DNA from 2 places in the Bacillus sp. N12A5 genome. Region 2 is predicted to be linked to the other one. Evidence: predicted binding sites of a transcription regulator. Region 2 holds the regulator's gene; the other holds the start of a gene.
What was found. Region 2 encodes Rex, which represses fermentation and respiration genes when NADH is low (regulators of the CRP and FNR family bind a similar motif). Its sites were predicted from a motif close to TTGTGAAATATTTCACAA; they were not measured.
Positions count from the first base shown of each region.

Region 1: the regulator Rex is predicted to act here: its motif matches at 2,610-2,627, upstream of MOC09_RS18000 (YwiC-like family protein).

Region 1 covers NZ_JALAMR010000019.1:25,868-29,987, reverse strand. The annotation lists gene MOC09_RS18010 (nitrate reductase subunit alpha) at 1-1,863, opposite strand, end outside; gene arfM (Crp/Fnr family transcriptional regulator ArfM) at 2,077-2,553, opposite strand; gene MOC09_RS18000 (YwiC-like family protein) at 2,697-3,416, shown strand; gene fnr (fumarate/nitrate reduction transcriptional regulator Fnr) at 3,450-4,120, opposite strand, start outside.
Region 2 covers NZ_JALAMR010000007.1:271,453-275,572, forward strand. The annotation lists gene MOC09_RS09310 (CPBP family intramembrane glutamic endopeptidase) at 107-841, shown strand; gene MOC09_RS09315 (YdiK family protein) at 838-1,029, shown strand; gene tatC (twin-arginine translocase subunit TatC) at 1,261-2,025, opposite strand; gene tatAY (sec-independent protein translocase protein TatAY) at 2,032-2,205, opposite strand; gene MOC09_RS09330 (redox-sensing transcriptional repressor Rex) at 2,227-2,874, opposite strand; gene moaC (cyclic pyranopterin monophosphate synthase MoaC) at 2,871-3,383, opposite strand; gene MOC09_RS09340 (ABC-F family ATP-binding cassette domain-containing protein) at 3,509-4,120, shown strand, end outside.

The DNA of each region.
Region 1 (4,120 bases), on a different contig from region 2:
AGCCAGGTCACTGATCGGCTGGTCCTCGTAACGCCACTGGTCTGTCGCAAAGTAGAAAAATGAGGTGCCGTTTTGCAGTTTAGGCACGCCTTCCCAGTCCTTTGCATTTGCAATCGTCTGCCATCCTTCAGCAGGACGGAGCTTTTCCTGCCCCACATAATGGGCCCAGCCTCCGCCGTTTACGCCTTGGGCGCCTACCAGTAAAACAAGATTTAACACTGCCCGGTAGATTGTGTCGGAGTTGAACCAGTGGTTAATCCCCGCTCCTACGATAATCATGGACCGGCCGTCTGTATCGATCGCATTCTGGGCAAATTCTCGGGCAATTTTAATGACAGCTTCTTTTTTGATTCCTGTCATCTGTTCCTGCCAGGCAGGCGTAAACGGCTCAGGATCATCATAGGAGACAGCTGATCGTTTGCCGATGCCCCGGTTCACGCCGTAGTTAGCCAGGATCAAGTCAAACACAGTCGTAACGTACGTCTCTTCACCGTTCAGGTGCATTTTTTTAATAGGAAGATCCCGATCAAGCACTTTGTTTCCGTCATTTGAAAAATACGGGATGTGCACCGTGCCGATTTCGTCTTCTATTCCCAGCACAGAGAGACGGGGTTCAATCGGTTCCCCGGTTTCTTCATCAATCATGTGCAGGTTCCATTTCTGCTGCCCATCCCAGCGCGAGCCCATTGTCCCCTGCGGTATGGCAAATGCGCCTGTCTGTTCATTCCAGACTGCAGGCTTCCACTGATCATGCTTTGTCTGCCGCCCGATGTCCTTCGCATGAAGAAACCGGCCCGCTGTATATACGCCATTTTCCTTTGACAGGGTGACGAAGAATGGAAAATCGGTGTATTGCTTCGCGTACTCAATAAAACGTTCAGTTTCTTGGTTCACGTAAAATTCCTGCAAAATGACATGACCCATGGCCATCGCAAGCGCCCCATCAGTCCCTTGGCGGATACTCAGCCAGTCATCCGCAAACTTTGAGGATTCTGCAAAATCCGGACTGATCGAAATGACCTTAGCGCCTTTATAGCGGGCCTCCGCCAAAAAATGCGCGTCAGGCGTTCTCGTTAATGGAACGTTGGAGCCCCATGTGATGATATAGCCCGAATTGTACCAATCACTGCTTTCCGGAACATCCGTCTGGTCACCCCAGATTTGCGGGGATGCCGGGGGAAGATCCGCATACCAGTCATAAAAACTGAGCATAGGGCCGCCGATTAACGACATAAACCGGGAGCCTGAGGCATGGCTGATCATGGACATAGCCGGAATCGGAGAAAAACCGACGTTCCGGTCTGGCCCGTATTTCATCACTGTATACAGCAGAGAGGCTGAAATCAGCTTCAGCACCTCCGGCCATTCGGCACGCACAAACCCGCCTTTTCCTCTTGCCTGTTTATAGGACTTCGCTTTTTCAGGGTTTTCCACAATCGATTTCCAGGCTTCTAATGGATTTTGATGCGTCTGCAGTGCTTCCCGCCACAAATGAATCAGCACACCGCGCACGTATGGATATTTCACACGAAGCGGGCTGTAGATATACCATGAAAAACTCGCCCCCCGCGGACAGCCTCTCGGTTCGAAATCAGGCATATCGGGGCCTGTTGATGGATAATTTAGGTTTTGCCCTTCCCATGTGACAATGCCGTTTTTCACATAGATATTCCAGCTGCAAGACCCCGTGCAATTGACGCCATGGGTGGAGCGAACGACTTTGTCGTATTGCCATCTGTTTCTGTATACATTCTCCCAATCGCGATCTTCGCGGGTGGTTTGGCTATGTTTATTTGAATGGTGTTCGATAGGAGAGAAATAATGTAATCTCCTAAACAACGGACTCATTTTCTTTTTCTTCATAAGAGTTCACTCCTTCCGAGTCAGGTGATGCTAAGTTCCACTATAAACAGAGACAGCGTGTTTCCTTGTGAACTATGTCACACACTCTGCTTTTTTCACAAAATGTTCACACATGGGAGAAGGAAGAACTTTCACAGGATGTAATGAACGCGGCGATCAGGAAGGCCTCCTCATTAGCCGCCTGTCATGTAAGATCAAAACACCCGGTTCTCATTAGGAACCGGGCTCGGCGTTTTCATCCTGTGAGGTATGCAGGTACCGCAAAAATAATTGATAGGAACAAAAGACATTTTGCTGAAGCATGGCCAAAAAGTTCATTTGCAGCTGCGCATTGTAAGACATCATTTTCTTAAATATGTAATAAGGGATATTGAGTATTAGAATATCAGGAGAGGCATTGACTGAGATAAATGGCGATAAATACAGCCCGCCTTTTTCATCAATCGGAAACACATCGCCTTTTTCCCACAGCGCAACGGTTTTCGATCCTTCAGGGAGCCTGCTGTCCATAAAACGGACACTTCCTTTTAATACAATATAGACGGATTGAGAATGAAGAAAGGATGGAGACTGATCACATAAGCCGCAGATAAATGTCCCATTTTTCAGCAAGGTTTCGACAATGGATTGAGGCACTTCATTAAACATGGGAAGTTGTTTCAGAAAAAATAAATAGTCACACTGATTCATAGGAAAGCCTCCTGTGTTAAGGATAGCTTTAGTGTAGCCCGATTGAGCCTGTACAGCAGTGATGTATTTCACAGCTTGTATGATGAATGTCACTCATCTGGAGGATGACAGCATTTATAATAAAATAAAAAAGGAGGATTTTGATGAAGGCGCTAATTCCGAAGCAGCACGGTGCATGGGCGATGCTGCTGATTCCATTTTTGCTCGGGATGGTCAAGGGAGGCCCTGTTTTCTGGCATATTCCGCTCTTCCTAGGCTGGCTTTTCCTTTACTTGGCGGTTTATCCCGTTTCGCTCGCCTTGAAAAAGAAACAAATCAAACCCTATCAAAAGTGGATATGGTTTTACGGTTTTCCGGCCTGCTGCTTTTTGATTGTCTCTGTTTTTCATAAGCCGCCGCTCTTCTGGGTTGGCGTTTCTTTATTGCCGCTGTTTCTCATCCATATGTATTATGCCCGCCGAAAAAACGAACGGGCGCTAGTGAATGATATTGCGGGTGTCTTGTTCTTTTGTTCAGGCGGGCTTGCAAGCTGCTGGCTGGGGACTGGAACACTCGACGGCTGGGCTTGGTTTATATTCATGCAATCCGCTTTATTTTTTATCGGGAGTTCCTTTTATGTGAAGTCGGTGATACGGGAGAGAAAAAACAGGGCATTTGCATACTGGTCATGGGGATATCACCTGCTGCTCCCCTTTCTAGCGGCTCTTCTCGGAGCAGGATGGGCATTTCTTGCTTTTGTCCCAAGCAGTTTGCGGGCATGGTTTTTTCACGGAAGGAATTGGCCTGTCAAAACGGTCGGCATTCTGGAAATTGTGAATGCCTGCGTCTTTTTCGCCGTCATGTGTCTCTTTATCACAAGATGAAAAACCAAGGACCGCCAGCGGCCCTTGGTTTTCTCAGTCAATATTGCAAATCTCCAGCGGACAGTTTTCACATTCAATCTCGCATCGTAAAAAATCCCGCTTGTGCAAAATAATTTTTCCGGATTCGTCTATCGAAATAACCCCTTGTTTGCGGAGATCTCCCAGCATGCGGTTGACACTTTCTCTTGCTGCTGCGCAAAATTTTGCCAAATCCTGATTTGTCAGCGTAATATTAATCAGAATGCCGTCGCTTCGTTCCACCCCATAGCTGTTTGATAAGCGGATAAGAGTGGAGTAGAGCGCACCCTTTTTGCCGTGAAGCAGCAGATCCCTGATTTTGGACTGTATTTTCCGGAGATGGGTGCTCATCCATTTCATAAACTCAAATGTCAAAGCACCGTTTTGGATTAATTCCTTTTCCAGCTTGTTTTTATTAATGACGAGCACCTCGCCATCCTCTAGCACCTTTGCACTGAGCATATATATCGGTTCCTCAGTAAAAAGTGTTAATTCCCCGACGATATCGTTTTTTTGGCAGATTCTAAGCGTCAGGTCTTTTCCGTCAGACGTCAGCTTGCCGATTTCAATGAGTCCCGATTGAATCAGATAAAGCTCTTCTGCATCCATTCCTTCTCGAAACAAATACGTGTGTTTTTCCATTTTTCTTTTCGTGCTGATTGATTCCAGCAATTCATGCAGACTGC
Region 2 (4,120 bases):
TCATTCTTTTCCGCTCCCTTTTCCGTTAGCTTTTTCACCCCCGTACCGATTATGTTACAATAGCTGTAGATGAACGAAACCCACTTAACAAAGGAGTACATACCATTTGAGAAAACAGTATTGGTTTATTATTTTGACATATATCATCATGCAGTTTTCCGCATTAATCGCGATTCCCTTGTTATTTAAATTCGGTTATGCCGGAGGACAGCCTACAAATGAAAATATGCTGCATGCACAAGGATTATGGTCCGTCATCAGCTTTATCGCCTGTCTCGTTGTTGTTCTGCTGATTCTGAGAACCGTTCCGAAAGAAACGCTGCGAAACGGACAGAAGGACTCAATCGGACTTTCTATCCTTTGGGCGATAGCCGGTTTTTTCATTGCCCTTTTCTCTCAAGGAATAGCAGGCTCTATTGAATATTATGTTTTTGGCATCGGAAGAGAATCAGAAAATACACAAGCGATTCTGGATGTCATTCAGGCAGTCCCGCTCATGATTATCGTTTCTTCCATCGTCGGGCCTATATTAGAAGAAATCATCTTCAGAAAAATCATTTTTGGGACGCTGTACGAAAAAACGAATTTCTTTTTCGCAGGACTGATCAGCTCGGTTATTTTCGGTATTGTTCACGCTGATTTGAAGCATCTTCTTCTATATACAGCGATGGGCTTTACCTTTGCATTTTTATATGCGAGAACAAAACGGATATGGGTGCCGATTTTCGCCCATTTAATGATGAATACATTCGTCGTCATCATGCAGCTTGAGCCTGTTCGGAATTACCTTGAACAGCAGAGCACACAAATGCAATTGATTATTGGAGGATTATTTTTATGAGAAACCCGGTAGTTTGGGGAATGATCTACTTTGCCGTAGGATGCATCTTTACTTATCTTGCCGCAAGCTCGCCAGGCAGCATGTGGTCGTTTTACTCCATCCTGCTGATGGTGTTCGCCGCTTACAACATCAGCATTTCTTTTAAGATGTTCGCCTTTTCATTTAAAATCAAAAAGAACCAAAAATAAAGAAAATCCATTTCTGAATGAGAAATGGATTCAAATTAAATCCTAAAACGGCTTTCGTTTTAGGATTTTGTCATTTTCAGCGTGATTGAAAACCCTTGAAGTCTAGGAAAGGCGAGCATTGGAGCGGAGCGAATGTTTTCATTCGTGAGCACCAACGCACAGGCTTGACAACGAATGCAGGGGTTTGTCAATACGCTGAATCCATTTCTCGCAAGAGAAATGGATTTTTTATTATTGCCCCGAAGACACATCCTGATCGGCTGTACTGCTTTTCTGCGCTTTCCGATAGGCGGCCTTCGATATCAGAATACTGATTTCATATAAAATCAAAAGCGGGACTGTAACCATCATATGGGACAGAAGCTCAGGCGGTGTAATCAGGGCTGCGATCACCAAGAGCGTAAAATACGCATACTTTCTGATTTTCGCCAAGAACATCGGTGTCACAATTCCGAGCCTAGTCAAAAACATGAGGATGACCGGCATTTGAAACAGCAGTCCAAACGGAATCGTCAGCTGCAGCAGAAAATGAAAATATTCATTAATTCCGATCACCTGATTGACATTCAAGTCCTGAGAGATCCGCTTCATAAAATCAACAACAAAAGGAAATAAAATATAATATGAAAAAGATAAGCCCGCTAAAAACAGCAAAATAGAGATCGGAATGTAGCTGAGCGTTACTTTGCGCTCTTTCTCATAGAGGCCCGGGCTCACAAAAGCCCAAAGCTGATAAAGAATAACCGGCGAGGTCAGGACAATGCCGATGATAAACGCAAACTGCATAAACACATAAAGCGGGTCTGTCAGGTTAAACGCGTTAAGCGTAAGCTGCTTCGCTTCATCTGTTTCTTGCAGATACACAATAATCGGCTTCGCTAAAAAGAATCCCGCGATAAAGAAAACGACAAACGCCAGCGCTACAATCAGCAACCGTTTTCGAAGCTCAGCAATATGCTCCAGCAGCGACATTTGATTCACTTTCATTCGAGTCATCCTAACTTACTGATCTTCTTTCTTTTTTTCCTCTTCATCACTCGTTAATCCTTTAGTAGCGTTTTTGAATTCACGAAGTGTGTCTCCCGCAGCTTTCCCCAGTTCAGGCAGCTTTTTAGGGCCGAAGATAATCAGAGCAACGATTGCGATAACAGCAAGGCTTCCAGGACCGATCGGCATATGTGGGCTCCTCCTTTCCCTCTATTCGATTTCCTCTAAAACTGAATAATGCTTCAAGAAATAAACCAGTGACTGAAGCTCAACTGCTAAATCTATATGATGAATTCGAATGTGTTCCGGCACATTCAAACGGGCCGGCGTAAAATTAAGAATGCCCTTGATTCCTAACGCGACCAATCTGTCTGTAATCGATTGAGCGGCAACTGCTGGCACTGTAAGAATGGCAACTGATTCATCTTTCACGTGTTGTTCAAGGTCATCAAGGTTATAGACGGGCACGCCGCCTACCTCAGTTCCTATTTTACTCTCATTTATATCAAAAGCCATAGAAATTTTTGTGTTATTATTTTTTGTGAAATTGTAGTGAAGAAATGCCGTTCCCAAGTTCCCGACACCGATCAAGATGACGTCTGTCATCTCATCCTGATCAAGGGTTTTTCGGAAAAAAGACAGCAAATAATCCACATTATATCCGTATCCTTTTTTGCCAAGAGCTCCAAAATAGGAAAAATCCCTCCGAATCGTGGCAGAATCAACCTTTACGGCATCACTGAGTTCAGCGGATGATACACGCTGTTTTCCTGACGCATGCAGATTCTTTAAAAAGCGATAGTAAAGCGGCAGCCGTTTTGCCGTCGCCTGCGGAATTTTTGATTGATCCTTATTCATTTTTGGTCCTCCAAATTATACTCGGATAGTTCTCTTTTGAAATCACCGTTTTTCCCGCCTGTCTTCTCCAGCAAGAAAGTAGGGCCGATGACCATTCCCTTATCAAGGGCCTTGCACATATCGTAAACGGTAAGAGCGCACACCGATGCAGAAGTGAGCGCTTCCATTTCCACACCTGTACTCCCTTTCGTTTTGACCTGTGCTTTTATATGAAGTATAACTTCTGCTTCTTTTATTTTCCAGTCAAACGATATATCTACCCCGCTCAATGAAAGCGGATGGCACATCGGAATGATATTCGACGTTTGCTTTGCGGCCATAATGCCTGCCACCTGTGCGACAGCCAGTACATCTCCTTTGCCGATATCGTGACTCTGTATTTTCTCGTACACCTCATTCTTCATGTGTACGCTTGAAACAGCCGCCGCAGTACGGACAGTCGAAGATTTTTCGCTAATATCCACCATCTGGGCTCTGCCCTGTTCATTAAAATGAGAAAATCCATTCATATTAAAACGCTCCTTAAACAGATCATACACTATTTTCTTCTCTATGTCTTATATGGCCAATGTATTGTTTGCTGACTTCTGGTTCATAAGCTACACTTAACTTATTATAGCAGAGGTGAAATAATATGATGATCTTACAAATTAATCAGCTGTCCAAATCATTTGGTGCTGATACTATTTTAAACAATATAAAGCTGGAAGTCAGAAATCGTGATCGCATCGCCATTGTCGGAAGAAATGGCGCGGGAAAATCCACGCTTCTTAAAATTATCGCAGGCCAGCTTTCGTATGAAAAGGGCGAAATCATTAAACCGAAAGATATTACAATGGGATATCTTGCCCAGCATACGGGCTTGGATTCTAAGCTTACCATAAAAGAAGAGCTGCTGACCGTTTTTGACCACTTAAAAGCAATGGAAAAAGAGATGCGGGCTATGGAAGAAAACATGGCGGCAGCTGATCCCGGTGAATTGGAAAGCATCATGAAAACCTACGACCGGCTTCAGCAGGAATTCAAGGATAAAGGAGGCTACCAATATGAAGCGGATGTCAGATCTGTTCTTCACGGCCTCGGCTTCAGCCATTTTGACGATTCAACACAGGTGCAAAGCCTCAGCGGAGGCCAGAAAACAAGGCTGGCCCTGGGGAAGCTTCTATTAACACAGCCTGATTTGCTCATTCTCGATGAGCCGACAAACCATCTGGATATTGATACGCTAACCTGGCTAGAACATTAT